2 regions of the Floridaenema evergladense BLCC-F167 genome follow, and region 1 is predicted to be linked to the other one. Evidence: riboswitches for the same ligand, from Rfam matches in the RefSeq annotation. Region 1 holds a riboswitch; the other holds the start of a gene.

Evidence for each region. Region 1 has a riboswitch for cobalamin ahead of ACE1CA_RS22765 (sirohydrochlorin chelatase). Riboswitches for the same ligand answer to the same signal wherever they lie in the genome.
Region 2: another riboswitch for cobalamin. It lies ahead of metE (5-methyltetrahydropteroyltriglutamate--homocysteine S-methyltransferase); the one in region 1 lies ahead of ACE1CA_RS22765 (sirohydrochlorin chelatase).

Annotation. Positions count from the first base shown of each region.
Region 1 is NZ_CM171625.1:4,661,277-4,665,707, forward strand. It holds gene ACE1CA_RS22750 (IS1/IS1595 family N-terminal zinc-binding domain-containing protein) at 1-210, opposite strand, end outside; gene ACE1CA_RS22755 (HEAT repeat domain-containing protein) at 487-1,242, shown strand; gene sipA (regulatory protein SipA) at 1,413-1,661, opposite strand; gene ACE1CA_RS22765 (sirohydrochlorin chelatase) at 1,745-2,749, opposite strand; cobalamin riboswitch at 2,787-2,946, opposite strand; gene ACE1CA_RS22770 (DUF7980 family protein) at 3,083-3,442, shown strand; gene ACE1CA_RS22775 (hypothetical protein) at 3,544-3,981, opposite strand.
Region 2 is NZ_CM171625.1:2,768,016-2,772,446, forward strand. It holds gene rocD (ornithine--oxo-acid transaminase) at 647-1,888, shown strand; cobalamin riboswitch at 2,034-2,179, shown strand; gene ACE1CA_RS13655 (hypothetical protein) at 2,182-2,319, opposite strand; gene metE (5-methyltetrahydropteroyltriglutamate--homocysteine S-methyltransferase) at 2,674-4,431, shown strand, end outside.

The DNA.
Region 1 (4,431 bases):
AGCTGCAATATGTTCCGATGGATCGGGAGGTGGGCCAAAATTTTCTTCCTCTTTGGCAGGCGATGATACTTTTGTCGCTGGAAAATGCGATACTGATGAAGGTAAGCTATAATGATTTTCCTTTGATTCTGTTAACTCAGGTTTCGGCAAAGGGGGAACGAATTTGATTGCACGTGCTAAACGTCGATATGGTTCTAGGTGATCTGTCACATTCTGCTCCTGATGTCTAAGAGTTGCTCTTTAATTTAGTCTTAATGTAGTCCAATATACTAAAATAAGGATCTAAACTTGAAAAAAACGTTATGATTTCAGGTTTAAACTTAGTCTTAAGATTAATTACAGTTGCTTAGTGTTTATCTCTAAAAGTAGGGAAAAATGACAAATTGCTTCTTTCTGCCTCTCTACAATCAACAACAGATAGATTTTTCGATCGCTAACCTGAGTGACAGACTGATGGCATCAGGTCTGATAAGGTAATTTACAGCTATGTATGATGACGACGACCTGACCTTACTTGACCCAGAAGCCGATCTGCAAAGTCCCTTGGATCGGCTAGAACCGCTTGACGAGGAAGAGGTTGCTAAACCCGATCCAGAGGCAATGTTGGCGCTGTTGAATGCGCCGGAAACACACCAAAGAATGGTGGCAACCAGAGCTTTTTGTGAGTTACAAGATCGACGGGCTATTCCCCATTTAATTCGCTTGTTGACTGATGCTTGTCCGTTGGTGCGGGTAAGTGCTGCTTATGCTTTGGGACGTAACCCTAGTGGTGATGCGGTAGAACCGCTGATTAACCAGTTAAACCGAGATTGGAATGGTTATGTCCGTAAAGGTATCGTTTGGGCGTTGGGGAACTGTCGCGATCGCCGTTCTGTCGCCCCGCTGACTGATGCTTTACGAACCGATATTTCGGCTGTACGTTTATGGGCAGCTAGTTCTTTGGCACAAATGGCTGAGTTGGGCTATGAAGCTGTAGTCGCTTCCATTCCTCCGTTGATTGAAGCTTTGATTCAAGATCCAATTGCAGCGGTGCGGAGTAACTGTGCTTGGTCTTTGGGGCAACTTTGTCGGGAATTACCATCAAATGTAGTTTATGCTGGTGCGATCGATGCTCTGATTCTAGTGATGGAAGAAGACGCTGATATGGGAGTCAGAGAAGACGCGAAAGCTTCTCTGTTACGAGTTGGCGACCCTCGCGGATTACAAGTGATTGAAAAAATGGGTCAAGAAGGGTTGCTCTAACTTCCGGCTCTCCCGTACTTGTGGTGGAAAACTCTGGTTTTAGGGACTGGGGACTGGGGACTGGGGACTGGGGACTGGGAAACCTTGTGGAGTAAGCACTTTGCTAATTAATTAGGTTTACTTATCACCATGAGTACGGGAGAGCCTAACTTCCTTGGAGGATTTTGATTTTAGCCATAATCCTGGTTTTGAGTACTGGGATTTGATGCAAATTCGATGTATTGACTGTCTAGTAAAAAGTTGCCTCTGGCGAAGCGCACGCCCCAATAACCTCCGGGACGGCGATCGATCACTATTCCTTCTTCACCTAACTTAATCACATCTGGTGGACGCAGCATCGGCATCGGTTCGGCTGTTTTCACGTAAGGTGGTAATGCTACGACTCGGACTTTTGCGCCAATGGGAAATTCTTTGCTCATTTTGAATGTCAGAAGTTTAGATTTTACTGAATATGATATTTAGATCCCCGACTTCTTCAAGAAGTCGGGGATTTGATCAGCAGTTAAGGTGCTTGCCAAATTTTTTGATGATATTTTTCTAGATCGGCGTAAGGATCTTCAGTTGGGTGTGAGTGGTCGTGACTGTGGTGATGATGGTGATGATGGTGAGAATGTCCGCGATCGTGGCTATGTCCATTGCCGTTTTTACTAACAGCAGCAAGGCGAAATTTACACATTTCACAGTTCATTTGTACTTCGCCTAATTGGGTTTCAATTTCCCGTTCTCGCATTACTTGAAACAGTTGGGGATGAATGCCCATTTCTGGCAAACAAGTCATTTCTATTTCGGGAAATTGGGCTTGTTGTTGGGCGGTAATGTCGAAAATCTTTTTTACTAAAAGTCCGGTAAAGAGGAAGTAAGGTAAAACGATAATTCGCTTGGGTTGATAAAGTCTGGCGCGACGAAATCCTTCTTCTAAACGGGGGTGGGTAATGCCGATAAAACAGGTTTCTACTGTGGAATAACCGCTGCCTTCCCAAAGGATTCGTGCTAGTTTGTAAACGTCGCCGTTAGCGTCGGGGTCGCTGGAACCTCGCCCGACAAATAGTAAAACTGTTTCGGGTCTTGGATATTTTTCGTTGTCTAGTTGAGCTAGGCGCGATCGCCATATTTCCAATATATTCGGGGTAATTCCAAAGTGCCGACCGTAGTGAAATTTGAGTTGTGGATATTTAATTTTGGCGCGGTCTAACTCGTTGGTAATATCAAATTTGTTGTGACGGGCGGCAAATAATAAAATTGGTAAAACTGAAAATTCTGTGTAACCTTGCTCGATGCAGCGATCGATCCCTTCTTGAATTGTCGGGCCAGTTAATTCTAAAAAACATGGTACTACGGGGCGCGATCGATCTAACTCTTGATAAGCAGCTGCAAAATCTAAAAAACTCTGTCTTCCCTCTTCATCTTTAGTACCATGACCAATCATTAATAATGGTCTTTGTAGAGGTAATCTGGGAAATTCTAAATTCGTTAAGGTAGTCAAAGTCGATAAATTTACGGTAGGCATCAATTAATTATCCTTTCTCCTGTGCGACGCAGGAAATTAAAGTGAACGTTAACAAGTAGGTGTTCTGGCTAACGATAAGACAAAGACAGCTGATGACTGCCTATTCTATACGCTTACAGCTGCGGCACAGCCCCGGACTTACACCGGAGTTTCCCTACTTTGCTAGATTTAGCGTGCTTTGATATCTTAACTGATTCAATGGTTTAGTGAAATGGGGGGGTAGAGGATTTTTTGGCAGTACCGCTATTTAAGCTTACAATGAATTATGAGCAATTAGTTACTTTTTTCAAGTAAATCTTATATAGAAAACTAGATAATTGTCAACAAAAAACTATGTTTAGAAAACTGCGCGGCGGATTACTAGTAGGGATTGGTTATATGCTTTCTCCCCTGTCTTGGTGGAATGATTTATTTTTCAATTTACCCATCTCTCTATTATTTGGTTATTTGGTTGGTTGGTTAAATGCTGACTGGTTTTTACCGGGTACAATTGTGGGTTACTGGCTCTCTAATGTACTAGGAATTTTGATGATGCAGGTTGGTGCAATGGATATGTTTTTAGCAGGAGAAAAGCGAAATGTAAAGCGCGATGTATTGATTGGACTTGGTGGTTCAACGCTTTACACTTTAGTAATTGCGGCGCTAGTTTATTTTCATTTAGTAGAAGTACCAGCTTTTTTGATGAATCATTAAAACAGTAATGTATAAGTAGTAGGAACTCCATTACTACTACTTATACTTGCTACTAATTAGAATTAGAAGAGCGAGTCTTTTTCGATCGCTTTATGAAAAAATCAACTAAGGTCAAATTCCCAAGGTCTACTGATGATTTCTTCATAACAAACTTGCGGGGGGAAGCTAGGAGCAAATATGCAGGCACAAGCCATAGCGTAATAAGAATTTGTGTGAGAGACAACCAATATTCCCTCAGTTTGAGGATTATATTGTTCGATCAATTCTTGTGCTCCCACAAACTTAATTGCTGGATCGTCATGCAGCATTAAGCCCATTGGTAATTCTATGGCACCGGAAACTTCTTTTACATTGGGTAGATTAACAATCACTAAACAGCGACCATGTTCTAACCAACCTTGATAGGCCAGCGCACCTAACATAATATCTTTAGATTGAACTAAAAGTTCTCCGCATATTTGCAATCCCAGTAAAATTTCCTCTTTTAAGGAATCTAACTGTAAATTTTGCTTCCGGGGATGATTGTATTCATAGTTCATAATCAACAAGGTAACTTGATTAGTTTAACTCCAAGTTAAAGCAAGTAAAACTATGTTGAATCTGTCAGTGGTGTTAAAACTAAATATTCCTTAAGAGGTGTGGTACGATCGCGATCGTCACTTATAAACCTGAAGCAATAACTATTGAGTGAAATGGTACAGTTTATGGGTTGGGATCGTCCCTTTGACTTACTTACCTAAGCTCAGCTATTATGATGAAAGAACAGGTGCGCCTTTAATTACATCCGATGGGCTGGTTTTAGGAACATTATGCGCGAGCCGAAAGTTTGCTAATTGCTCAATGTCAAGATATTACTGGGCGAAAGAATCCGTAAATCTTTAGATTTAAATGAAATTCTCAATACTACTGTAACGAAAGTCCATCGGTTACTGAAGAGCGATCGCATTTTGATTTTTCACTTTGAATCAGACTGGAATATTGATTATTTT
Region 2 (4,431 bases), 1.9 Mb from region 1:
ATTTAATTAAAGTACAAAAAACTAACTACGAAACACACATTGACGCTTCGATAGATTAAGCTATTCTTCACTTACTAGGCGCTTCGCAGTGGTCGTACCAAGAAATAGCAGGACTGGTTTCTCGTCGCTTACCTAAGCGAATTTGGAGATCCCAAAGTTTCGCAAAAATTACGGATGGACTCACCAATTTTGCTTTTTTTACACCTCGCACAAGTCCGCTTTTTAAACATAGCAGATTAGGATTTAATTGCAATCCCCTTGGAGGGGATAGAATCAATGAAATAGAACTTGACTGGGTTTTGCGATCGTGCTAATTTCAGTCAAAGATATGTAAATTTTAGGTCTTCGCACCCGATCGGGGCAAATGCTACAACCGTTAACAGCAGTGATACCAAAACAAGTAAGACTCCTCGCCCAAGTTGAGTGGGCGACAGGTTTCACTCATCTGAATTAACCTACAGGTAGCACAAAAGTTTTTAATTTTGTGGAATAGATCGCTTTAGAGAAGAGAGATTCTCTTGGTTGTATTTTGTGCGAGCCTTAATATCGGATAAATTGAATTTCCCAAATAATTTGGAAGTATCCACTGCTATAAAAATGGGAATTATTACCCATTACCTATTACCCATAGAGGACAAGTTTACAAATGCTAGTTTCTGCTGACCTTTCATCGAATTTAACAATTTCAGATACTCAAAGCTACATTGATTTAGAAAATACTTACGGTGCCGATAATTACCATCCCTTAGATGTAGTAATTACTAAAGGTCAAGGGGCTTGGGTGTGGGATATTGAAGGTAACAAATATCTCGATTGTTTGAGTGCTTATTCAGCATTAAATCAAGGGCATTGTCATCCTAGAATTTTTCAAGCAATGGTAGAACAAGCCAAAAAAGTCACCCTGACTTCTCGCGCTTTTCGCAATGACCAATTAGGCAAATTTTATGAAAAACTTTGCCAAATTTCCGGCTTACCGAAAGTATTGCCAATGAATTCTGGTGCCGAAGCCGTAGAAACAGCAATTAAAGCGATTCGCAAGTGGGCATATACGATCAAAGGCGTAGCTAAAAGTCAAGCAGAAATTATCGTATGTAGCAATAACTTTGCCGGACGAACTATTAGTATTGTCAGCTTTTCAACCGAAGAACAATATCAACATGGTTTTGCACCTTTCACTCCCGGTTTTAAAGTCGTTCCCTACGGAGATGTGGCAGCTTTAGAAGCAGCTATTACACCAAATACGGCGGCTTTTTTCCTAGAACCAATTCAAGGAGAAGGGGGAATTATGATTCCGCCAGATGGCTATTTAAAACAAGCCGAACGTATTTGTCGCCAAAATAACGTGCTGTTAGTATTTGATGAAATTCAAACAGGTTTGGGACGCACGGGCAAAATGTTTGCCTTTGAACATGAAGGAGTAAAACCTGATGGAATTACAATTGGAAAAGCTTTATCCGGTGGTTTTTATCCGATATCCGCGTTTTTGAGTACATCGGAAGTGATGGATGTATTTAATCCCGGAGATCATGGAAGTACCTTTGGAGGAAATCCTTTAGCAGCTGCGATCGCCATTGCCGCACTCGATGTAATTGTAGACGAACAATTGCCAGAAAGAGCAGCAGAATTGGGTAATTATTTTATTGCTAAATTACAAGCAATTCCCAGTCCCCACATTGAAGAAGTAAGAGGACGAGGATTGTTAATTGGTGTTGAATTAAAACCGGAAGCAGGCGGTGCCAGAAGATTCTGCAAAGCACTGATGAAAGAAGGAATTCTCGCCAAAGAAACCCGCGAAAATATTATTCGATTTGCGCCACCGTTGGTAATTTCGCGTTCAGATTTAGATTGGGCATTAGAGAGAATTGAACAAGTGTTAATAGCCAGTTAATTAGCTGAAGTTGGTAATTGTGCTTTTTTGACATTTCCCCTATTTGAAATACAGGGGAAATGTTAATGTAACTAAAACTTGAGATGAACTAATTACTTTTAGTTAATTTTTTGTTCAGAAGCTTGCAAAAAGTTTTCTAATATATTATTGTTTTATGACAGTCGGTTCCAACGGGGAGCAGCCGTTGGAGGAAACGGGGAAAGTTCGGTGTAAATCCGGCACTGTCCCGCAACTGTGAAGAGAAGACTAACCTCTCTGAGTCAGGATGCCCGCCGATAATTACATTATTTAACTTAACCATCTGCGAGGTACAGATCGTGTCTAACATAAGCTTTTTTCGATTCCAAATACATCATTGGTTGCCAAGCAATTGCCAGGAGTTGGTTTTGGCAGTTTGGCTTAATTGCGTTTGCCAGCAGTAGCAGCATCATTTATCCCCATGCGCCCCTAGTCAGTTTTGCCGTCATTGCAGGTACAACACTAAGTCGAAGGGGGGCAATTTTAATTGCCCGTAGCATTCTCCTCTTGAATCAGTGGATGGGAATGCACGGCTTAACTTTCGCTGTCTTTGTGCGTATTTTTGTGCGAGATGCTGTTTGGGCGTTCGCCTTATTCATACTGCACAACTTTTTAGTCCTGAACTACTGGCGAAACAAACAGGTAAAAAGGTAATCAGGATAAAACCACAATTCACCTGTTTTTAATAAACCCTTTTTTAAGGGTTTCACATATTCCAAGAAGTAAAAATAACTTCTTTCTAGATTTAAGCGACTTAAGGAATAATTATGACCGTTCCAACGACAACGATCGGCTATCCTCGTATTGGTAAAAGCCGGGAAGTAAAAAAAGCACTCGAAGCTTTTTGGAGTAATAAATTAGACGAAGAAACACTACTGCAAACCGTGCGAGAAGTTGAAATTTTCAATTGGAAAACTCAACTAAAAGCGGGAATCGATCGCATCGGTATAGGCGATGGCACGCTGTACGATAGTGTTTTAGATTGGGTAGTTCGTTTAGGTTTAATTCCCGAAAGATTTCGTCATTTATCTGGTTTAGATCGATACTTTGCAATGGCAAGAGGAAAAGAGGGTATTCCGGCACTGGAAATGACCAAATGGTTTGATACCAACTATCACTATCTAGTCCCAGAAATCCCGACCAAATTTGAACCTGCGGATTTTAGCGACTTTTTGGAAACAGCACATTTAGCGCAAGAATTTTTGGGCGATCGCGCTATTCCAATTATATTAGGGCCAATTTCTTTATTGCGATTAAGCAACTTAGAAATTTCTCCCGAACAAGCAGCTTCTTACCTGCTTGAACGATATCTGATTCTCTTGACTCAACTCAAGAATTTAGGAATTACGGAAGTACAGATCCACGAACCCGTATTGGTGTTAGGTGATGCTGCTAATTGGAAAGAATTGTATCAGTCAATTTATCCTTCTCTGGCACAAGTCGGATTACCACTGCATCTCGTTACTTACTTTGATGACTTGAGAGAAACCTATGCTTGGGTGATGCAATTACCTGTCACCTCTATTAGTTTAGACTTCACTCGCGGACGCAATTTAGAGTTACTAAAACAATACGGATTTCCTGCCGATAAAAGGTTGGGTATCGGCATTGTAGATGCTCGTAATATCTGGAAAATTCGCCCAGAAACTCTTTTCTACATCCTTGATGAAATTCAAAAGTTTACTTCCAACATTAGTTTACAACCTTCTGCCTCTCTGCAATTTGTTCCTTACGATGCAACCAAAGAAAAGCATTTACCTGAAGCATTGAGGAATGTGTTGAGTTTTGCCGAACAAAAATTGGCAGAAGTCGCATTTTTGGCAAAAACAGTGGCAGGTGAAAATACAAAAACTGAACAAGAAAATATCCAGAAAACTTGGGAGATATTTGAGCAGTTTAGTCCTGCAAATCTAACAGTTCAAGAGAAATTAAGGAATTTGGAATTGAGTGATTTTGAGCGATCGCTTTCCTACTCCTTGCGATTATCCCAACAAATTCCCTTACCTCCTTTACCGACAACAACGATCGGTTCATTTCCCCAAACCTCCGAAGTGCGAAAACTGCGCGTCAAATACAAAAAAGGAGAAATTACATTAGCAGATTATCAAGCAGCTATTGATGCCGAAATTGCTCGTTGCATTCAAATTCAAGAAGAAATTGGCTTAGACGTGCTAGTACATGGAGAATTTGAACGTACCGATATGGTGGAATATTTCGGTCAACAATTATCTGGTTTTGCGTTTACAGAAAATGGTTGGGTACAAAGTTATGGCAGTCGCTACGTGCGTCCACCAATTATTTATGGAGATGTGGAACGAACTGCGCCGATGACAGTACGGGAATTTAAAATCGCCCAATCTTTAACTCAAAAACCTGTCAAAGGAATGTTAACTGCTCCAGTCACAATTATCAACTGGTCTTATCCGCGCACGGATATTTCTCGACAGGATCAAGCCTTTCAAATTGCCTTAGCATTGCGAGAAGAAGTGGCAGATTTAGAAACAGCAGGTGCTCAGATAATTCAA